One region of the Kitasatospora sp. NPDC088351 genome, then DNA from elsewhere that is predicted to be linked to it. Evidence: riboswitches for the same ligand, from Rfam matches in the RefSeq annotation. Region 1 holds a riboswitch; each other region holds the start of a gene.
The links. Region 1 has a riboswitch for cobalamin ahead of AB0P06_RS23780 (HoxN/HupN/NixA family nickel/cobalt transporter). Riboswitches for the same ligand answer to the same signal wherever they lie in the genome.
Positions count from the first base shown of each region.

Region 2: it holds a riboswitch for cobalamin, as region 1 does, so the genes downstream of both, AB0P06_RS14915 (prenyltransferase/squalene oxidase repeat-containing protein) here and AB0P06_RS23780 (HoxN/HupN/NixA family nickel/cobalt transporter) in region 1, are expected to answer to the same signal.
Region 3: it holds a riboswitch for cobalamin, as region 1 does, so the genes downstream of both, metE (5-methyltetrahydropteroyltriglutamate--homocysteine S-methyltransferase) here and AB0P06_RS23780 (HoxN/HupN/NixA family nickel/cobalt transporter) in region 1, are expected to answer to the same signal.
Region 4: it holds a riboswitch for cobalamin, as region 1 does, so the genes downstream of both, AB0P06_RS16540 (cobalamin biosynthesis protein) here and AB0P06_RS23780 (HoxN/HupN/NixA family nickel/cobalt transporter) in region 1, are expected to answer to the same signal.

Region 1 covers NZ_JBFBIL010000036.1:46,038-51,561, forward strand. Annotated here, with positions in the region: gene efp (elongation factor P) at 1-257, opposite strand, end outside; gene AB0P06_RS23775 (aminopeptidase P family protein) at 341-1,447, opposite strand; gene AB0P06_RS23780 (HoxN/HupN/NixA family nickel/cobalt transporter) at 1,531-2,706, opposite strand; cobalamin riboswitch at 2,738-2,931, opposite strand; gene AB0P06_RS23785 (metalloregulator ArsR/SmtB family transcription factor) at 3,013-3,396, shown strand; gene AB0P06_RS23790 (hypothetical protein) at 3,459-5,156, shown strand; gene AB0P06_RS23795 (YcxB family protein) at 5,153-5,524, opposite strand, start outside.
Region 2 covers NZ_JBFBIL010000016.1:108,947-114,470, reverse strand. Annotated here, with positions in the region: gene AB0P06_RS14925 (adenosylcobinamide amidohydrolase) at 1-359, shown strand, start outside; gene AB0P06_RS14920 (hypothetical protein) at 360-1,775, opposite strand; cobalamin riboswitch at 1,886-2,010, opposite strand; cobalamin riboswitch at 2,063-2,202, shown strand; gene AB0P06_RS14915 (prenyltransferase/squalene oxidase repeat-containing protein) at 2,305-5,217, shown strand; gene AB0P06_RS14910 (hypothetical protein) at 5,235-5,524, shown strand, end outside.
Region 3 covers NZ_JBFBIL010000016.1:116,819-122,342, forward strand. Annotated here, with positions in the region: gene metF (methylenetetrahydrofolate reductase [NAD(P)H]) at 1-264, shown strand, start outside; gene AB0P06_RS14940 (hypothetical protein) at 375-644, opposite strand; gene metE (5-methyltetrahydropteroyltriglutamate--homocysteine S-methyltransferase) at 756-3,065, opposite strand; cobalamin riboswitch at 3,202-3,427, opposite strand; gene AB0P06_RS14950 (ABC transporter substrate-binding protein) at 3,507-4,403, opposite strand; gene AB0P06_RS14955 (SDR family oxidoreductase) at 4,455-5,213, opposite strand; gene AB0P06_RS14960 (nuclear transport factor 2 family protein) at 5,243-5,524, shown strand, end outside.
Region 4 covers NZ_JBFBIL010000019.1:74,890-80,413, reverse strand. Annotated here, with positions in the region: gene AB0P06_RS16545 (cobyric acid synthase) at 1-1,330, opposite strand, end outside; gene AB0P06_RS16540 (cobalamin biosynthesis protein) at 1,327-2,316, opposite strand; cobalamin riboswitch at 2,415-2,579, opposite strand; gene AB0P06_RS16535 (hypothetical protein) at 2,860-3,975, shown strand; gene AB0P06_RS16530 (hypothetical protein) at 4,406-5,524, shown strand, end outside.

The DNA.
Region 1 (5,524 bases):
GTGTCCATGAACACGAAGTTCTCGCCGTCCTTGTACGAGAACTGCATGCCGCGCTTGTCGACGTTGGCGGTCTCGACCTTGGTGCCGGCGTTGAAGGTCTTGTCGACGACCTTGCCGGTCAGGACCTCCTTGAGCTTGGTGCGCACGAAGGCCGGGCCCTTGCCGGGCTTGACATGCTGGAACTCGACGACGGACCAGAGCTTGCCGCCCTCCAGCTTGAGGACCATGCCGTTCTTGAGATCGTTCGTGGAAGCCACGGGCGCACTAACTCCTGGATATAGCTGTCAAGGAACCAAGGGTTGCGTCCTGCCGCCCGCAGCAGCCGCCGGGCGGCCGCGGGTCACAGGGCGAGGAGCTCCTTGGTGGTGATGGTGAGCAGCTCGGGCCCGCCCTCTTCGAGGGGGCGCACCACGAGCGTGTCCTCGATCCGGACACCGCCCTTACCCGGGAGGTGGACTCCCGGGCCGACGGTGACCGGCACGCGGCTGTCCAGTTTACCCATGTCCGACGGGCCCAGGCGCGGCGCCTCCCGGATCTCCAGCCCGATGCCGTGCCCGACCGGGTGCGGGGAGGGCTCGGTGTGCCCGGCCGCCTGGAGGATCGCCCGGGCCGCCTGGTCGGGTACGCACTGCTCGACGCCAGGCCCGAGCGCCTCCCGTCCGGCCCGCTGGGCCCGGAACACCAGCCGGTGCAGCTCGACCTGCCAGGGCGCGGGGGCGGCGCCGATCACGAAGGTCCGGGCGGTGGAGACGCCGTAGCCCCGGTACTGGGCGCCGAGCACGACGGTGAGGAAATCGCCCTCCTCCACCCGGCGGTCGGTGGGCTGGTGGGCCTGCTGACCGGAGTGGCTGCCGGTGCCGACCGAGACCGGGAAGGCCGCCCGGTCCGCACCGTGGTCGATCATCCGGCGCTCCAGCTCCATCGCCAGGTGCCGTTCGGTGCGGCCGACCAGGATCGACTCCAGCAGTTCGCCGAGCGCCTGGTCGGCGATCTCGGCGGCGATCCGCAGGTCGGCGATCTCGTGCTCGTCCTTGACCACCCGCAGCCGCTCGACCACCGGTCCGAGGCCCGCCAGTCTGACCCCCTCGGCGAGGCCCGCCACCGACCGGTGCCGGGTGACCGTCAGGTCGTGCTCCTCCACCGCCAGGTCGTCCACGCCGAGCCGCCCGGCGGCCGCGGCGGCGGCCAGCGCGGTGTCCTCCCCCGCCGCGACCGGGACCTGGGTGAGGTCCTCGCCGAGCAGGTGCTCCCCGGTGTCGTCCGGCGGCAGGTCGTCCGGCAGCGCCAGCAGCGCCCGCTCCCGGGTGAGCAGCAGCGTCGCCCCGCAGGGCGCGCACCCGGTCAGATAGCGCACGTTCGCCGGCCTGGTGATCAGCGCCGCGTCGGCCCCGGTCGCACCGCAGTGCTCCCTCAGCCGCTCCCGCCGACCCGCGTACGCATCAGCCATGCGTCGAGCCTACGGAGCGCCGCCCCGATCCGCCCGTCGGGCGGGCCCGACCGGGCCGGGGCCGGGGCCGGGCCGCGCCCGGCTCAGGCCTTGGCCTCCGTGGCCTCCGTGGTCTCGGCGGCCTCCCCGGCCGGCGTCGGCCGGGCCCCCGCGTGCTGGGTCTGCGGGGACCAGCGCCGCTCCACCCCGGCCAGCCGCCAGTAGGCGATCGCCGCGACCCAGACCACCACGAACAGGCCGACGATCACATAGCCGACGTTGTCCAGCGAGAGGTCGGCGATCCACCCGCTGACCGGGTCGGTGAGGTCCAGCTTCTCGTGCAGCACCCCGACCAGCTCGATGGTGCCGATGATGAACGCCACCGCGATCGACAGCCCAGTGATGGTCAGGTTGTAGTACACCTTGCGCACCGGATTGGCGAACGCCCACTGGTACGCGAAATTCATGAACGTCCCGTCCAGCGTGTCGAACAGGCTCATCCCCGCCGCGAACAGCAGCGGCAGGCAGATGATCGCGTACCAGGGCAGACCGGCCGCCGCGCCGGAGCCGGCCATCACCATCAGGGTCACCTCGGTCGCGGTGTCGAAGCCGAGGCCGAGCACCATGCCCACCGGGAACATCTGGCCGGGCCGGGTGATCGAGCGGGTCGCCCGGTTCAGCACCCGGGCGAGGAAGCCGCGCGCGTTGAGGTGCTCCTCCAGCTCAGCCTCGTCGTACCGGCCGGCCCGCATCGACCGGAACACCTTCAGGATGCCGAGCAGGGCGGCCAGGTTGAGCGCGCCGATCAGGTAGAGGAAGGCACCGGAGGCGGTGGTGCCGACCACGCCCAGCCACTTGTGGGTGGTGGAGTCGTCGTCCATCAGCGTGTTGGCCAGCTGCGCCCCGCCCGCCACCAGGGCGGCCATCAGCACCACCATCGAGGAGTGCCCGAGCGCGAACCAGAAGCCCACGGAGACCGGCCGCTTGCCGTCCGCCATCAGCTTGCGGGTGGTGTTGTCGATCACCGCGATGTGGTCGGCGTCGAAGGCGTGCCGCATGCCGAGGGTGTAGGCGGTGATCCCCAGGCCCACACCGAAGACCTGGGTGCCGACCGTGTACTCGTGCGGTGCCACCAGGAATATGAGCGTCCCGAACGCCGCCACGTGCATGGCCAGGATCACCCCCATCAGCCCGGCCGTGCGGATGGTGTCCTGGCGTTTCCAACGGAAAGTGGGCAACACCGGCGGTGTCGCCGGGGTGGCGGTTTCGGGCAGGGTCATCTTCGGATCACGCTCCAGCACCTCGTGGAATGGCTTCGTGAGATGCCGTGGCCGGTCTCCTGGCTTACGGGGCTTCCGTACCCGCCTTCCCAGGCGCGCGAGGCGCCCAGTGGCGTCGTGGGTACGGACGACTCCCCCCGATCACAGTGGCGAGGGCCGCTCCGGACTGGGATCCCTGAGGATCCGTCACCGGTATTCCCGAGCACCACGGCGGGGAACACCGTAGGGCCCGTGGGACACCCTTGCAAGGCTGCGCACCTGCGCAGGTGTTCAGAATCACAGGACGCGGACTGCAAGAATGGGGCCATGCATCTCGTACCGGCCGACCGCGCGGGCCACCGCACCATCGACGGACACCGGGTCTGCGAGGCCATCGCCGCGATCGGCGACACCGCGCACGTCCGGTCCTGGGCCGAGCGGTTCTCGCTGCTCGCCGACCCCGGGCGGCTCGCCCTGCTGCTCGCCCTGCACCGGGCAGGCCCGCTCGCCGTCACCGACCTCGCGGTCGCCACCGGCATGCGTGACCCGGCCGTCTCCCAGGCCCTGCGCCTGCTGCGCACGGCCGGCGTGGTCAGCGGCGACAAGGACGGCCGCGTGGTGCGCTACCGGCTCGTGGACGACGGCATGCGCCCCCTGCTGGACTCGTGTGCCGCCGCCGAGCACCACGAGCCCTCCGCGGCCGCCGGCTGACCGTCCCTCGGGGACAGCCGGACAACCGCCCCCGGCCAGGGGCGGTTCAGTACGATCTTCGTGTGCCGTTCCGCCCGCAGGCCCGCGCCTGGCCCGATGACGACCGCTGGGACACCCGGCCCGTCAGGGCCCGCGTGCTGGCGGTCGCCCGCACCCTCACCTCCGCCACCCGGGTACTGGACGTGCTCACCCTGCTGCGCGGCCAGGACGGCATCCACCTCTACCTCACCGTCAACCCCGGCTCCGCGTTCGCCACCGGGCTCGACGGCTTCCTCGCCGGCCTCACCGGCATCACCGTGCTGGACTGGCGCGAGGCCACCCGGCGGCGGTTCGACCTCGCGGTCGCCTGCGCGGTGCACCGCTCGATGGCCCGGCTGAAAGCCCCGCTGATCGTGCTGCCGCACGGTGCCGGCTACAACCGCCTGGTCACCCGGTCCACCGGCGACACCGTCTCCGCCGCCGGCCTCTCCCGCCGCGAACTCACCCACTGGGGGCGGGTGTTCCCCGCAGTGATCGGCCTCTCCCACGAGGAGCAGCTCGACCGGCTGCGGATCTCCTGCCCCGAGGCCCTGCCCCGCGCACGCGTGGTCGGCGACCCGTGCTTCGACCGGATGCTGCGCAGCCTGGACGGCCGGGACGGGTACCGCGCCGCGCTGGGCGCCGTGGACGGCCGCCGCCTCGTCGTCGTCAACTCGACCTGGAGCGAGCACTCCCTGTTCGGACGCCACCCCGACCTGCCGCTGCGTCTGGTCGGCCGGCTCCCCGCCGACGAGTACACCGTCGCCGTCGTCCTGCACCCCAACATCTGGGCCCGGCACGACCCCGCGGCGCTGCTCGCCACCGCCGAACGGTCCGGACTGCGGCTCGTCCCGCCCGACCAGGGCTGGCAGGCCGCCCTCGTCGCGGCCGACTGCCTGATCGGCGACCACGGCTCGGTCTCCTTCTACGGCGCCGCCCTGGAACGCCACACCCTGCTCGTCGCCACCGGCGCCGACGAACTCGACCCCCGCTCCCCCACCTACGCCTTCGGCCAGGCCGCGCCGCCGCTCGACCCCGACGGCGACCTGCTCACCCAGCTGGAACAGGCCCTGGCGAAGCCGGACCGGGCCGCGCTGCGCCCGATCACCGACCGCTCGCTCGGCCGGCAGGGCCAGTCCGCCCGGCTGCTGCGCCCGCTGCTCTACTCCTATCTGCGGCAGGTGGACGAACCGGACGACGAACCTCGCCAGCCGCCGTACCCGCGACCGGTCCCGCTGCCCACGGCCCTGCCCGGCCCGACGGCGTACGACGTCGAAGGGGAGCGCCGGGGCACCGAGGTCCGCCTGCGGCGCTACCCGGTCGGCCCGGACCACCGCGAGGCCCGGGGCAGCTACGCGGTCAGCGCCGAGGAGCCGACGCTCGCGCTGCGTCACAGCGCCGAGGTGATGGCCCGTACCGAAGTCCGCGCCGAACTGCCCGCCGAGCGCTGGCTCGCCGACACCGCGGCCCAACTGCCGGGCCTCGGCGTGGCCGTGGCCGCTCTCGGCAAGGCCCGCCATCTGCTGCGGCTCCGCGGCGGCCTGCTGCTGGAGGCCCACGCCGAACGCCCCTGGGGTGCGGCCACACCGCACCTCGACCCCCTCCTGCTCGGCGCCGCCGTCGCCCTCTGGCTCGCCGACGGCGGCGACCCGGCCGGCCTGCCGGAACACGGCCTCACCGTCCGCACCGGCGACCGCCGCACCCGGGTCGCGTTCACCCGCCGCCCGGGTCAGAACAGCTAGGGCTTCCCGGCCCTGGACAGGTGCCGGTCCAGGACGGCGCGGAGCCGGTCGACGTCGGCGCCCTCGGCGATGCCCCGCTTGGGCAGCAGCGTGAGGCAGGAGGCGTTCCGGTCACCGCTCAGCAGGACGAAGAGCCGGGGCGTCTCGACGAAGCGCGGCGCGGCCTGCCAGGTGAGGGTGCTCGACGACTGCTCGGTGCTGACGGTGACGCCGGAGTCGTCGACGACGGCCCGGTACTCCCCCTTGCCCTCCGTCAGGCGGTGGAACTGCCGCGCCTGGAGCCACGGCAGGGCGAGCAGAAGCAGGGTGACGAGGAGCATCACGACGAGTGAGGAGCTGACGCCCTCGCCCGACGTCACGGACAGGAC
Region 2 (5,524 bases), on a different contig from region 1:
GCACGATCAACATCCTGGTGGTGGTGCCCGCCGCGGTGTCGGACGCCGGTCTGGTCAACCTGCTGGCGACGGCGACCGAGGCGAAGGTCCAGGCGCTGGTGGAGGCCGGGTACGACTGTTCCGGGACGCCGTCGGACGCGGTGTGCGTGGCGGTCCGCCGAGCCGGTCCGGGCCAGGTGCCCGAGCCGTTCGGCGGCCCGCGCTCCCGGTGGGGCGCCCGGGCCGCCCGCGCCGTCCACGAGGCCGTCACGCTGGGCGCCGAGCGGGACCGCACAGGCCGGGCACGGGGGGCCGTGCCCGGCCATGCGCGGTCGACTCCGGAGTGCGCCAGGACCTTTGTGCTGTCCGGCGCGCGGTGATCAGCTGCCGAAGCGCAGCGAGACGGTGTCGCCGACGCTGATCACGGTGCTGCGGGCGGCGCCGGTGGCGGCGGCGCCGTCGATGCTCACCTTCCAGCTGGAAGTCCCGCTGTTGGCGGTGCCGTTGACGGCGGTGACGGTGCCGCTGCCGGAGGACGGCGTGACGGCGGTGACGCAGCCGCTCGGGGTCGCCGCCCCGGCGGCGTCGAGGACGGCGCCGAGCGTCGTGGTGGTGCCGGTCGGGGTGACGGTGACCGCGCAGACCCTGGGCGAGCCGGTGCCGTCGTCGACGACCAGGGCGAGCCGGGCGGCGGTGCCGGCGGTGAAGGAACCGGTGGTGGCCCAGGTCGGCTCCCCGGCGGTGGTCGGGGTGGGCGGGGTGGCGGTGAAGCCCGCCCCGGCGACCGCACGCAGCCCGTCGACGGAGGCGTAGGGGGAGGGGGCGGTGTCGGTGGGCAGGTACTTGAAGCCGCCACCGGGCTTGAACTGCTGGGAGATCAGGAAGTCGACCGGGGTCTTGCCGGTGCCGCTGGTGAAGTCGGCGCCCTGGGGGTTGATGCCGCAGGCGTTGAGACCGGAGACGGCCCAGCCGTTGGAGTCGGTGTTGGCGCCGAACATCGAGTTGAAGGCGCCGGAGGCGACGAGCTTGCCCTTGAGGAAGTTCTTGGCGGCGACGATCGCGGGGTCGGTGCCGGGCACGCCGCTGCTGCACAGCGAGGCCATGGCGGCGCCGGTCATGTCGATGTCACCGGCCTGGGCGAGTGCGGCCGGATCGCCGGCGGCCTTGCCGAAGTTCCAGCCCCCGTCGTTGTGCTGGTTGGCGCGGACCGCCGTGACCGAGGCGTCGAGCAGGGCCTGCGGCACCCGCTGGGCGCCGCTCTGCGTCCTGGCGCCGCCGAGGGCGAGCAGGCCGAACACGGTGCCGTTGAAGTTGGCGGACGGGCCGTAGTAACCGGGCTCGGCGGTCTGCCAGTAGGCGGCGACGTCCGCGATGAGGTTGCGGCCGGGGCCGACGCGCGCGGGGTCGATCCCGGCGGCGTAGGCGTTGAGGACGCCCCGCTCGTAGTCGGTGACGACGGGCGCGGCGCTCGGCCAGGTGGTGGCGGCGAGCTGGTTGCGGTACACCAGGCGGGCGTTCCTGGTGGCGTCGCCGCCCGGGGCCACGTCCGCCGCGGCGGTGCCGGCGGCCGCCAGCGCGCTGAACGCCCACTCGTCGGAGAGGCCCCCGCCGGTGACGTAGCTGCCGTCGGCGGCCTGGAGGGACTTCAGATAGGTGACGCCGGTGCTCTTCGAGGTGGCTGTCTGGGCCGGGGTGGCGGTCGCGTGGGCGGGGACGGCGGAGAGCAGCAGGGCGCCGGCCGTTATCGGGACGGCCACCGCGGAGGAGACGCGCGAGGAGGAGAGGAGGGACGACACGGGGCGGGCTCCTTGGAGTGACGGGCGCCGACCCGGCTCCGGGCCCCGGGGCTCCCTCGGGAGTTCGGCGGCCGGAGCGGCCGCCGCCCGGATCGCGTGGGCAGGCTTTCGCCGGTGGTACGTGGCCGGGCGGGCATTCGGGCTCGGGACGGCGGAACCGCCCCATACCGTTGCGCGTCAGCCCTGGAATCGCACCAGGTTCCCCCGCTCGGCCACCGGGGACGCTACCGCACGGTGCTGCCACCGGCGAGGTGTCCAAGACGACATGACGACTCATTGACGGCCGACGCGGGAGCGTGGTCTGATGAACCGTTTTTCATCCTCGGCAGTAGGGGAAGCCGGTCCAACTCCGGCGCTGACCCGCAACCGTAGATCCGCCCCTCCGGGCGGATGAGCCGGACTGCCTGCGCCGAGGGCCTGTTCAGAAGCACTTGCGTCGTCGAGGACTACGACGCGGTCGGGACGGTCCCCATGCCGGGGAGCCGTCGGCTGCGCCGTGACACCCCGTCGACCGATCAGGGAGTCGCCGGTGAGGGTCAACAGCACGCGCACACGTCACAGAGCCCGGGGTCTGACGTCCCTGCTGGCCACCGGCGCCGTCGCTGCCGCCGCGGGCGGTACGGTCCTGCTCGGCCACCCCGGTACCGCGGCCGCCGACCCGATCGAGGAGTGCACCGCCACCACCGGCGCGATCGTCGCCGTCGACTTCGGCCACTGGGGCGGCGGGGTCGTCCGCGGCTGCGACGCCCACCCCACCACCGGGATGAACCTGCTGCACAACGCCGGCTTCACCACCACCGGCACCGAGCACGACGGCCCGGCGTTCATCTGCCGGCTCGGCAACGGCACCTTCAACAGCGGCACCCAGTACCCGACAGCCGCCGAGGAGCTCTGCGTCAACACCCCGCAGGCTACCGCGTACTGGTCGTACTGGATCGCCGAACCCGGTCGGCAGACCTGGTCCTACAGCCAGTTCGGCGCCGCCACCCAGAAGCCGAAGCCCGGCGAGGTCGAGGCCTGGGTGTACGGCGGCACCGACATCGGCGGCACCAGCGGGGCACCCTCCTTCACCCCGGACTCCGTCCGCGCCGAGAACGGCGCCGGTCCGTCCCCCTCGGCCTCCGCCTCCCCCTCGGCGTCCATCTCCCCCTCGGCGTCCATCTCCCCCTCGACGTCCCCGAGCCCGACCGGCCCGTCGTCCGCCGCGGGCGACCCCGTCGCGGCGGCCGCCTGGCTGGCCGGCCGGCTCGTCGACGGCGACCACATGGAGAACTGGGCCTTCGAGGGCCCCGACCTCCCCCGGACGTCCCTCACCGCGATCGCCCTGGCCGCCGCCGGGACGGAGGACCCGGTCCTGCGCAAGGTCCTCGCCTACCTCGCCGCCCACACCGACGCGTTCCTCCTCCCGGACGGGCCGTCCGCCGAGCCCGACGCCAGGGCCGCCGCGCTGCTGGCCCTGGTCGCCGAGAGCACCGGCGGCAACCCCCGTGCCTTCGGCGGCCGCGACCTGATCGCCGCGCTCACCGACCACGTCTGTGCCTCGGCCGGCGAGAACGGCAAGTGCACCGCCGCCGGGGACTTCCACGGTGCGGCCTCGCCCTGGGTCCAGGCCCTGGGCGTCATCGCCCTGCAGCGGGCCGAGGTCGCTCCGCCCGCCTCGGCGCTCACCCGGTTCACGGCGCTCCAGTGCGCCGACGGCGGCATCGCCGGAGCGATGATCGTGGCGGGCGACTACTGCGAGTCCGATCCGTCCGGCACCGCTCTCGCCGTTCTCGCCCTGCGCAAGGCCGGCGGCTTCGAGCAGACGGCGAAGAAGGCCGCCGACCAACTGGCCGCGAGCCAGCAGGCCGACGGCTCCTACCTCCCCTACACCGGCGCCGCGGGCGGCGACACCGGCAGCACCGCCCGCGTGGCCCAGGCTCTCAAGGCCACCGGCCGGAGCGCCGGACAGACCGCCGCCAGGACCTGGCTCGCCGCCCGGCAGGGCCAGGACGGCGGCTTCGGCACCGACGAGTCGACCACCGAGTCCGACCCGGACGCCACCGAACAGGCCATCCTCGCCCTGACCGGCACCGACCCGACCGGCGTCCGGCACGACCCGAACGCGGCCACGACCGCGCCGCCCGGCCCGCACCCCGGGAAGACCCCCGATCTCGGCAAGGGCAGCGCCTACCTGACCGACCCGGCACGCCTGATCGACGGTCACTACTACGAGGCCTTCCCGGCCTTCGCCGACTTCGGCCTCACCATCGACGGCGCCTACGCCCTCGCCGCCACCGGCGCGGACGACGCGGCCCTGCGCAGGATCGTCGACTTCCTGGACCAGCAGGGCAAGGACGCCGGCGACCGAACCGTCAACGACTGGACGGGCATCGGCACCGAGTACGCCGGCGGCGGCTCGATCGGCAAGGAGGCGCTGCTCGCCGAGATCACCGGCCGCGACCCGCGCGCCTTCGGCGGCCACGACCTGATCGCCGCCCTCGCCACGGCGGTCTGCGCCCAGACGAACCCGGACACCGGCTGCGCGGCGCCCGGCAACTACACCTACGCCACCTCGGTCTTCTCCCAGGCGCTCGGCATCATGGCCCAGCTGCGCGCCGGGGAGACCGGGCCGGCCGCCGCGCCGGTCGCCTACCTGAAGAGCCTCCAGCACGCCGACGGCTCCTGGCCGAGCCTGATCCCCGCCACCGGGGACTCCGACGTGGACAGCACCGCCATGGCGGCCATGGCCCTCGCCCTCGCTCCCGGGGACGACGGCGCCCAGGCCGTGGACAAGGCCCTCGGCTGGCTGGCCGGCAAGCAGGAGGCCGACGGCGGCTTCCCCGGCGCGGCCGGTGACTCCACCAACTCGGCCGCCCTCGCGATCCAGGGGATGACGCTGCGTCAGAGCGCCTACGCCGGCCCGATCGCCAAGGCGCTGGACTTCCTCGCCGGCCAGCAGAACAGCGACGGCGGCTTCAACGTCGCCACGAGCGGACAGCGCGGCTCGGACGTCCGGGCCTCCACCCAGGCGGTGGGCGGCGCCACCGGAATCTCCTTCGGCACCCTCCGGCGGGACCTCGGCAGCACGCCCACTCCGACCGGTTCGCCGACGGCGACGCCGAGTCCGACGCCGAGTTCGACGCCGACGGGCTCCCCGACGGAGACCGGATCCCCGGCCCCGACCGGCTCACCCACGACCGCCCCGACCGCCCCGGCCACCGCGGACACCGGGACGCCCGGTGTGTCCGGCGGGCCCGTCCCGGGCGACCCCGGATACCCGGCCCAGCCCGGCGTACCCGGAAACCGCGTGCCCGGCACGGCCGACGGCGGCAGCCTCGCCCGCACCGGGACGGACACACCGGCCCTGATGGCAGCCGCCGGGCTGCTGGTCGGCGCCGGAGCCGCAGCCGTCCTCGCCGCCCGCCGCCGCGCGGCCTCCGCACCCGGGCGCCACCGGTGATCCGGCGGACCGGCCGGCTGCTCGGGGCCGTTGCCACGACGCTCGCCCTCGCCTTCGGCGGGCTCGGGGTGGCGGCTGCCCCGGCGGTGGCGGCCCCGCTGCCGATCGAACAGTGCACCACCACCTCCGGCGTGGTGCTCGCCGTCGACTTCGGCAAGTGGGGCGGCCCGCTGCTGCGCTCCTGCGGCACCACCCCCACCACCGGCTACACCCTGCTCAACCAGGGGGGCTGGAAGACCACCGGGACGGGGCACGACGGCCCGGCGTTCATCTGCCGGATCGGTTACAGCGGCTACCAGGGCGGCAA
Region 3 (5,524 bases), on a different contig from region 1:
GAAATCATGCCGATTACCACGATCCGGTCACTCCGGCGCATTCCCGAGCTCAGCACCGCGATCATTCCTCCGTCATTCGTCGAAAGAATGACCAACGCGCAGGACGACGCCGAGCAGGTCCGCTCCATCGGTATCGACTTCGCCACCGAGATGTGCCGCCGGCTGATTTCCGAGGGCACTCCCGGGCTCCATTTCATGACGATGAACTTCTCCACGGTCACGACGGAGATCTACCAGAATCTCGGCCTGCACAACCGGAACTGACACCGGTGGCCGGTGGCCCCCGCCCGATCCCCGGCGGAGGGCCACCGGCCGCCACGTCACCGGCCACCACGTCACCGGCCGCCACGTCACCGGTCCGGGCGGCGAGGCGATCACGTCTCCCCTGTCGCCGGAGGGCTCGCGCTGTCCGACGCCGACGACCCGCCCGGAAGCGGCGGTCCCGCAACAGGCGAGGTCCGGGGCTGGGCCGCCGCCAGCCTGGCCAGGGCATTGCCGAGGGCGTGCTGCAGCACCCGGATCCGGGCTCCCTGTGCTCCGACCTGCCGACGGCCGGCCAGCAGGATCGCGTACTCCTTCTCGGGAATGGCGATCATCACCTGCCCGTCCACACGGATGCGACGAGCCTCGAACTTCCTTCCCACCGCTCCCCTCCTGTCGCATCCGGGGAACCGGCCGACAGCCGGTACGGGGTGGGTGCGGGGACGGTCGCCCCCGTCCCCACCCCGGCACCGGGGTCGGCTCTTCGGCTCGGGTCAGCCCTTCAGCTCGGCACGGACCAGGCGTGCGGCCTCGACGAGGTGGTCGAGCGAGGCGCGGGTCTCGGGCCAGCCACGGGTCTTCAGGCCGCAGTCGGGGTTGACCCATAGCCGCTCGGCGGGGATGGCCGCCAGTCCGGCCCTGAGCAGGGCCGCGGCCTCCTCGGTGCTCGGCACCCGGGGCGAGTGGATGTCGTAGACGCCGGGGCCGACCTCACGCGGGTAGCCGGCCTCGGCCAGCTCGTGCGCGACCTGCATGTGCGAACGGGCCGCCTCCAGGGAGATCACGTCGGCGTCGAGGTCGTCGATCGCGGTCATGATCGCGCCGAACTCCGCGTAGCACATGTGGGTGTGGATCTGGGTGTCCGCGCGCACCCCGGAGGTGGAGAGCCGGAAGGACTCGGTGGCCCACGCCAGGTAGACGGGGCGGCCGGCCGCGCGCAGCGGCAGCGTCTCGCGCAGGGCGGGTTCGTCGACCTGGACGACGGCGGCGCCGGCCGCCTCCAGGTCGGTGACCTCGTCGCGCAGGGCGAGGGCGACCTGGCGGGCGGTGTCGGCGAGCGGCTGGTCGTCGCGGACGAAGGACCAGGCGAGCATGGTGACCGGGCCGGTGAGCATGCCCTTCACCGGGCGGTCCGTCAGGTCCTGGGCGTAGCGGAACCAGTCGACGGTCATCGGGTGGGGGCGGGAGATGTCGCCGGCCAGCACCGGCGGGCGGACGTAGCGGGTGCCGTAGGACTGGACCCAGCCGTGCTGGGTGGCCAGGTAGCCGGTGAGCTGTTCGGCGAAGTACTGGACCATGTCGTTGCGTTCGGGCTCGCCGTGGACCAGGACGTCGATGCCCGCCTTCTCCTGGTAGGCGATCACCTCGCGGACCTCGGCGCGCATCCGGTCCTGGTAGGTGCCGTCGTCGATCCGGCCGGCGCGCAGGTCGGCGCGGGCGGTGCGCAGGTCGGCGGTCTGCGGGAAGGAGCCGATGGTGGTGGTCGGCAGCAGCGGCAGGCCGAGGCGGGCGCGCTGGGCCTCGGCGCGCTCGGGGTAGGCCTGGGCGCGGCGGGCGTCCTCGGCGGTGGTGGCGGCGACGCGGGCGCGGACGGCGGGGTCGTGGGTGAGCGCGGAGGCGGCGCGGGAGGCCAGGTCGGCCCGGTTGGCGGCGAGTTGGGCCGCCACGGTGTCGGTGCCCTCGCGCAGGCCCCGGGCGAGGGTGGTGATCTCGCCGGTCTTCTGGCGGGCGAAGGCGAGCCAGCGGGCGACCTGCGGGTCGAGGTCGCGCTCGGCGGCGGCGTCCAGCGGGACGTGCAGCAGCGAGCAGGACGGGGCGACGTCCACCCGGTCGGCGAGGCCGAGGAGCGTGCCGAGGACGGAGAGCGACTTCTCCAGGTCGTTGAGCCAGATGTTGCGGCCGTCGACGACGCCGGCGACCAGGCGCTTGCCGGGCAGGCCGCCGGCGGCGGCGAGGTCGTCGAGGTTGGCCGCGCCGGGGCCGGTGAAGTCGAGCCCGACGCCCTCGATCGGGGCCTTGGCCAGGACGGGCAGGGCCTCGCCGGCGCGGTCGAAGTAGGTCGCGACCAGCAGCTTGGGCCGGTCGGTGAGCCCGCCGAGCTCCCGGTAGACGCGGGCGGCGGCGGAGAGTTCGGCCGGTGTGCGGTCCTGGACGAGGGCGGGCTCGTCGAGTTGGACCCACTCCGCTCCGGCGGCGCGCAGGTCGGCGAGGAGTTCGGCGTAGACGGGCAGCAGCCGGTCCAGCAGGGTGATCGGCTGGAAGTCCGCGGTGACCCCGGGTGCGGGCTTGGCGAGCAGCAGGTAGGTGAGCGGGCCGACCAGGACCGGGCGGGCGGTGTGGCCGAGGGCGATCGCCTCGCGCAGCTCGCCGACCGCCTTGGCCGGGTTGGCGGCGAAGACCGTGTCCGGTCCCAACTCGGGTACGAGGTAGTGGTAGTTGGTGTCGAACCACTTGGTCATCTCCAGCGGCGCCACCTCCTGGGTACCGCGGGCCATGGCGAAGTAGCCGTCCAGCGGGTCGGCGTCGACGGCGGCGCGGTGCCGGGCGGGGATCGCGCCGACCGCCACCGTGGTGTCCAGCACATGGTCGTAGAGCGAGAAGTCCCCGGTGGGGACCTCGGTGACACCGGCGTCGGTGAGCCGTCGCCAGGTGTCGCGCCGCAGGTCCGCGGCGGTGGCGTACAGGGCCTCGGCACTGATCCGGCCGGCCCAGTAGCCCTCGATCGCCTTCTTCAGCTCCCGGTTCGGCCCCTGCCTCGGGTAGCCGTACACGGTGGCCTGCGGGGTGGTGGAACTCGTTGACACGGAACTCTCCTTCGCGAGTCGCGCTGCGATCCCGGGAGAGCGCGAGGAGGCGAAGGTACGACAGGGGTGCGCGACACCAGGATGTGCCCGCCCGCTCCGCCGACCCGCCCTCGAGGTCACCGAGATCACCGCGTGCGGGGTGCACGCGGGCAGTGGCAGGTCTTCGGACTCGCGGGCACGCCGGGCCTGTCGGCCTTCTCCGGCACCTACTGGCCGTCGCTTCCCGGGCCCCATCGGGGTCCAGTGCATGTGACGGCGGTCGTTCCCACTCACCGCTGCGGGGCAGTCCCGGATTCACACCGGGTTCCCTCTTACGACGCCATGCCTGGAGGACATGACGAACCGACTGCACCGCACAGACTAGGGCCCGCGGGGCCCGCCGTCACCGTCCGTCCGAATGCCGGATGGCCGGATGAGACCGATTCCGGGCAGGTGGCCGCCTCAGCCACGCTGTGACCCGGTCCCGTCGGCGGTCGCGGTGCGGTAGAAATCGGCTGCGGTGACGGTGGCGGGGACGCCGAGTTCGGCGGCGACGGCGGTGATCGCGGTGGCGCCGACGGCGAGGTCGGCTTGGCCGTCGGTGGTGAAATGCGGTGCGATGAACGTCTCGTAGTGGGCTCGGGCTTCGTCCGCGGTGTGCCGGCCGAGGAACGTCCGGATGTGGCGCACCGTGGTGTCGGGTTCGTTGTGGATCACCTGCAGGGCACGCCGGTGGGCTCGTACGACGGCCTGGACCGCGGGGTCGTCCGGGTGGAGGTGGGTGGGGTCGACGGCCACGCCTACGGTGGGGATCCTGAAGTGGTCGCCGACCCAGGCCAGCACCTGCCAGCCGTACTCGGCGGCTACCGCTTCCGGTGCCATGGTGCTGCCGACCAGGGCGGCGTCGATCCTGCCCTCGTGCAGCCTGCGCAGGTCCATGCCGTAGTCGCCGGGCGGGCGGACGACGGTGTGGATGTCGCGGTCCGGGTCGAGGCCGGCCCGGCGCAGCACGATCCGGGTGAAGCACCCGGGTGCGGTGTGGGGAGCGTGCACCGCCAGCCGTCGGCCGGCCAGGTCGGCCAGGGAGGTCAGGCCGGGGCGGGCGAGGAACCAGAACAGCGGGCGGTGGGTGTTGACGCTGAGGGCGACCCAGGGGGTGCCGTCGGCCAGTCGGGACAGCAGTGCCCGGCCGAGCCCGATGGTGGCGCCGTGGCGCAGCCGCTCCTCGTCCCACGAGCAGCCGTCGTGCAGCGCGACGTGGACGCCCTCGTCGGCGTAGTAGCCCTGCTGGTCGGCGATGTAGGCGGCCAGTTCCTCGTGCAGGCCCCGCCCGACGTAGGCGAGATCGATCGTGTACATGAACGTTTTTCCTTGATCGTGCCGCCGCCGTGCGCACAGGACGGCGGGGCGTCAGTACATGGACATCCCGCCGTTGACCGCGGCCGTGGTGCCGGTCATGACGGCGCTGTCCTCGCCGGCGTAGAAGGCGACCGCCCGGGCGACGTCGTCCGGGTGTGCCAGGCGGCCCAGGGGGGTGGCGGCCACCTGCCGACGCCTGTGCTCCTCGTCGAGCACATCCGCCGCCATGCGGGTGTCGTCCACCGGGCCGGGCTCGACGACGTTGACCGTGATGCCCAGCGGGCCCAGCTCCTGGGCGAGGTACCGGGCGAACTGCGCCAGTGCGGCCTTGGCCGTGCCCAGTGCGATCATGCCCTCCCGGGGCTGGCGGCTGAGGACGGTGCCGAGATAGACGATGCGTCCCCAGCCCTGTTCGGTCATGGCGGGCAGGACGGCCTTGGTGACCGCGAACGCCGCACGCAGCTCGTCGTCGAGCTTGCCGCCCAGCTCTTCCCACGTCATGTCCTGGAACGGCTTGACCACATACGGGGTGAGCGCGTTGTGCACGAGCACGTCGGTGCCGCCCCATGCCGCCCGGACCTGCTCGATCATGCTCTCGACCGCCGCTGCCTCGCGCACGTCGGCCTGCACGGCCATGGCCTGGCCGCCCGCGGCCTCGATGCCGGCCACGACCTTCCCGGCTGCCGTGCCGCTGTGCAGGTAGTTGACCACCACGCGCATCCCTCGTGCGGCCAGAACGCGCGCGGTGGCCGCACCGATTCCGCTGTCGGCCCCTGTCACCAATGCCACCCTGCCGGTCGCCCCGGTCATGGGACCACTCCCTGTCTGTCATTGTCATCGTGGGCCGCCGGGATGACCGTCCGGAAACCATGCTCGGCGGCGGGACCGCCGCCGGGGTTACGGTGGTCGGCAGGAGGCCGGCACACCGGATGTGCGCCTCGTCCGACACCGCTGTGATCGGAGGGAACACGATGGGGCACCAGGAGACCCGAGCGGCGCTGGATCGGCACTGGGCAGCGTCCGCCGCAGGGGACCAGGACACCGAGCACGAGATCTACCACGACGACGTCATCGTTGATTATCCCCAGTCGGGTGAGCGCATCCACGGCCGCCACAACCTG
Region 4 (5,524 bases), on a different contig from region 1:
ACAGCAGTTCGCGACGGAACCCGTCGTTCTCCAGTGCGCCGTGCCAGGTCGTGCCCCAGACCGCGCCCACCCGGCAGCCGTCCAGAGCGCGGCCCCGGCCGTCGGAGAAGAAGGGGTCTCCCCCCTCGACGGCCACCACACCGTGATGGATCTCGTACCCCTCGACCCGCTGCCCGTACGCCTCGCCGACCGGACGGCCGAGCACCTTCGCGGCCCCGAACCGGACACGCGTCGGCAGCAGCCCGAGCCCGGCCACCTCGCCGGCCCCGGACTCGACCTCGTCCACGATGCCGCGCGCCAGCATCTGGTAGCCGCCGCAGACACCGAGAACCGGCCGCCCGGCGGCGGCCCGTGCCTTCAGGGCCGGCTCCAGACCACGTTCGCGCAGCCAGGCCAGGTCGGCGACGGTGGCCCGGGTGCCGGGCAGGATCACCAGGTCGGCGTCGGCCAGCTCCTCGGGCCGGGTGGCCCAGCGGACCAGCACCCCGGGCTCCTGCGCCAGCGCGTCCACGTCGGTGAAGTTGGACAGCCTCGGGAAGCGCACCACGGCCACCCGCAGCACGTCCGCGCCGACCGGCCCGCGGCCCTCGGCGCGGTCCACCACGGTGGACAGGTCCAGCGAGTCCTCGGCGTCCAGCCAGAGCCCGGGCAGCATCGGCAGGGTGCCGAGCACCGGGCGGCCGGTCAGCCGGTCCAGCATCTCCAGCCCGGGCGCCAGCAGCCGGGCGTCGCCCCGGAACTTGTTGACGAACCAGCCCGTCACATGGCGCTGGTCCTCGGCGGACAGCAGCGCCAGCGTCCCGTACATGGCGGCGAACACCCCGCCGCGGTCGATGTCCCCGACCACCACCACCGGCAGCCCGGCGGCGGTGGCCAGACCCATGTTGGCGATGTCCCGGTCGCGCAGATTGATCTCGGCGGGCGACCCGGCCCCCTCGCAGACCACCACGTCGTAGCGGCTGCGCAGGTCCGCCAGGCACTCCAGGGCCCGCTCCAGCAGCACCGGCTTGCGCTCGCGGTAGTCCAGCGCGCCCACCTCGGCGACCGGGCGGCCGAGCAGCACGACCTGGCTGCGGCCGTCCGCGCCCGGCTTGAGCAGCACCGGGTTCATCGCCGCCTCGGGCTCCACCCGGGCCGCCTGCGCCTGCATCGCCTGGGCGCGGCCGATCTCGGCGCCGCCGGCGGTGACGAAGGAGTTCAGCGACATGTTCTGCGCCTTGAACGGCGCCACCCGGACACCCTGCCGGGCCAGCCAGCGGCAGATGCCCGCGGTGACCACGGTCTTGCCGGCGTCCGAGGTCGTCCCGGCGACCAGCAGTGCGTTGCTCATGCGCTCCTCCTCTTCTTCCGTCCCAGGACGGTCCGGCTTCCTGTGGCGGCCCGGACCGCCGCGTGCCCGGCGACGGCCGTGCCCAGGGCCAGCAGGCCCACCCGGCGGGAGAGCCGGCAGGCCCGCTCGATGTCGTCCACCGTCACCGGCCGCAGCTCGCCGCCCAGCACCGGCCGGTGCTCCACCCGCTCCCCGTACGCGAGGGTGCCGCCCAGCCGCACGCCGACCGCGCCCGCGAACGCGGACTCGGCCTGGCCCGCGTTGGGGCTCGGGTGCGCGGAGCCGTCCCGGCGCCAGATCCGCCAGGCCGTCCGGGGTTCGGGCGCGGCGGCCACGGTGAGCAGCGCGGTCAGCCGGGCGCCCGGCCAGCCCGCTACGTCGTCCAGCCGGGCCGAGGCCCAGCCGAACCGGGCGTAGCGCGGCGAGCGGTGGCCGACCATCGCGTCCAGCGTGTTGACGGCGCGGAACGCCAGCAGCCCGGGCGTGCCCGCGAGCGCGCCCCAGACCAGGGCGTTCACCACGGCGTCGGCGGTGTTCTCGGCGACCGACTCGACCACCGCGCGGGCGATCTGCTGTTCGTCCAGCGCGCTCGGGTCGCGCCCGCACAGATGCGGCAGCCGTTCCCGGGCCGCCGTCAGATCGCCCGCGGCGAGCGAGCGGCCGATGGTCCTGGCCTCCCGGGTGAGCGAGGTGCCGCCGAGCACCGTCCAGGTCGCGGCGGCGGTCAGCGCGGCGCGGCCGAGCGGCCGCCGGCCCAGGGCGCGTTCGGCGGCCACCGCCCCGGCCGCGACGGTGCCCACGCAGAGCGCGGTGTAGGCGGTGCCGGCGGCGCGGTCGTCGCGCCAGAGCGTCTTCTCCAGCCGGCCCGCCGCGCTGCCGAAGGCGGCCACCGGGTGGCCGCGCCGGGGATCGGCGAAGCGGGCGTCGGCGAGATGTCCCGCGACGGCGCCCAGCGCGAAGGCGGCCGCGCGGGTCAGCGGGCGCACGGCGAAGGGCGGCAGAGGGGGCGGGTGGTCGGGGCAGCCTGCATCGCGTGCGTGTCCTCACTCAGGGTCCGCGCCCTGGATCGACGTACCGGCGGCGAGAGTCTCCTGGCTTCCGGGTCCGACACACCCCCGGAGCCTCCAGCGGCTTCTGACGGCCCGCCGATGGGCCCCTCCTGCCTGTTGGCGGGCAAGGAGGGAATTGATCCGAGCGTGCTCCCCGGTGACAGTGGCGGGACCGCGCCGGACTCGCACCGGCTTCCTCTGCATGCCTCCGTTTGGCTGAAGGATCCCATCACGCGGCCGAACCGGGAGTCAACCAAGGTCACGGAGGGGTTGGTCACACGGCCCGCCCGCGCGCCGCCTCCGCGGGTCGGTGTCGCGGGGGTGCGGAGAGGGCGCGATCGCCCGGCCGCAGGTGGAGGCCGCGGCCCCCGCTGTCCCGTCCGGCGTGACACCCGGTCGGCCCATGCCCGGTGGCCCCGGTCCGGTCCCGCGAGTGGACTGGTGGGTGCCCAGTCCGCGATCAACAGAGCGGGGAGCGATATGCGTTGGGGAACCGCGGCCGCCGTGGCGGCCGCCGCCGTCGGCACCGGGGCCGCCGTACTGCTGGCCGGGCGCAGGGCCGTCCAGCGGATGCTCCACCCGGCGGCCGTTTCCCGGCCGCAGGCGGGCCCCGTCACGGTGCGGAGCCTGGCCGTCGGGCGGGCCACCTTCACCCGCAGCCCGGAGAGCACCCGCCCCGGCCGCTGGGCCGTCGAGTGGGACGAGGGCGGCCACGCGGTGGTCGACGAGATCCTGCACGCCGACGAACAGGGCGTCACCCGCCGACTGGTCCGCGCCGACCGGGGCGCCCTGACACCCGGCACCGAGGTCCGCTTCACCCCCCGGGTCCACCTCGGCGACCCGACCGGCGCGCTCGGCCTGCCCTACGTCGAGACCGCCGCCGAGGGTGAGCTGGGCGCCCTGCCCGCCTGGCGGCTCGACGGCAAACGCGGCACCTGGGTGATCCTGGTGCACGGCCCGGGCGCCGACCGGCAGCAGACGCTCCCGGTGTTGCCCGTGCTGCACCGTCTCGGTCTGCCCGCCCTCGCCGTCACCTACCGGGGAGACCGGGGCGCGCCGGCCGCGCCGGACGGCCTCGACGACTTCGGCGAGACCGAGTGGCGGGACGTCGAGGCGGCAGTGCGGCTGGCCCTGGACAGCGGCGCCGGCCGGGTCGTCCTACACGGCTGGTCGCTCGGCGCCACGATGGTGCTGCAGACCGCCGCCCGGTCCGCCTGGACCTCGGCGATCAGCGGCCTGGTACTGGACTCCCCGGTGCTCGACCGGCCGGTCTTCGCCCGCCGGGGCGCCACCCGGGCCGGGTTCGGCCGTACGGCCGCCGGGCCGGGCGTGCTCGCCGCCGAGGGCCGGACCGGGGTGGACCTGGCCGACTTCGCGCGGCTCGCCGAGGGCACCGACCTGCGGGTGCCCACCATGGTGCTGCACAGCCCCGACGACCCGGTGGCGCCCTGGCGGGCCGCCGCCCGGCTCGCCGACCGCCGCTTCGACCTGGTCAGCCTCCAGGCCTTCCCCGGCGCCGACCACGCCGCCCTCTGGAACGCCGACCCCGACCGCTATGAAGAGCTGTTGCGCCGCTGGCTCACGCCGTTGCTCTGACGACGGCTCCGGCCGGCCGTCCGGCAGCTCCCTCCGGCCCGGCCGGCCGACCGCTCTGACCTGGCGTGTTCGCGTCATGCAGATCCGGCCAGGCGGTTTGGCCTCTGTTGCCCGATCTTGTCGACCCGCCGCGACCGCCCTTCCGGAGTCCGTGGCCAACCGGATGTGACAGAAGGCCGGTACAAGGGGAAGACTGCTCGACGTGACGTCTCGGAACCCGCGCGACCGTGATGCCCCGCTCCCGCCGACGATCGGTACCGGTGCGACGGTGACCCGTCTCCCCGGAACGGCCCACCGCCCCGCCGGCATCAGGCCGGGCGCTCCCGGCGTACCCCGCCGACGAGGCCCCGCACCCGCTCCCGGCCGAGGCCGGGTCCCCGTACCGGAGGGCTTCCCGGCCCCCGCCGAGCTCGCTCCGCTGGCCCGTCGGATGCTCGTCGACGCCGTCCGGATCGCCCGCTGGGCCGGCGAACTCTCCGAGGTCGACAAGCGCGGCGAACTGCTCCCCGAGGACGCCCGCGCCGCCGGCCGGGCACTCGCCATGACGGTGGGCGCCGCGGCCCGGGCCTGGGGCCAGGCCCTGCTGGTCGGCCTGGTCGAGGCCAGGGACGGCGGCGCCGCCCCCGGCTGGCGCCTGCACGCCTGGGAGCACGACGACGAGGCCGTGGTCCGCGGCTGGTCGGCGCTGTTCGACGCCTGGACGCTGCTCGCCCCCGTCCCGCCCGCCGCGCTGCGCGGCGTCTTCGCGGTGCTCGCCGGGCAGGCCGTCGACCAGGCGCCGCAGCTGCTCTCCTTCCTGCACCTGGTGGCCGGCCCGGTCGCCGACAGCGAACTGCTGGAGCTGCTGCGCCGGGGCCTGGACGAGCGCCGGGTCGGCGGTGGCGCCGGTGCGCTGGGCCTCTCGCCCATCCCGCACGCCGCCTCCGCCGTGTCCGCCGTCCGCGGCACCTGCCGCGAGCCGCAGATCGACACCCCGGCCGCGCCGTCCGACGTCGCCGCCGTCCTGGACTGGATGCTGGACGGCCTGGCCGCCGTCGGCGCCGTGGTCCGCCGGGACGAGGCCGCCGAACTCTCGCCGCTCGGGCACTGGGCGGTGCGGGCCAAGCTGGAGGAGATCTGCACCGTCGCGCAGACCGCCGCCGGCCACATCGAGCAGAGCGCCTTCGAACTGCTCAACGCCTGCGCCGACTACTCGCCGGGCCCGGCCCGGGCCGAGTTCCGCGCCTGGGTCGCCGCCCGTCCGGCCGACCGGGCCGTGGCCGAGCTGCTGGACGCCGCCCAGGGCGACGACGCGCTGGTCCGCGGCCTGGCCTTCGAGGCGCTCCGGGTGGCCGGCAGCACCGCCGAACAGGCCGTCCGCGCCGCGGTGGACGAGCCGGTGCTGCGCCCGTACGCGCTGCTCTGGCTGGCCGAGCAGTCGGACGAGGGGGTCTCCCCGGCCGATGTGCTGGGCGCGGAGGACGCCGCCTGGCTCTGGGTGGACACCGCCGCCGCCGTACTCGACCACGGGGAGACGGATCTGCTGGTCGGCCATGTCGAGGGCGCCTCG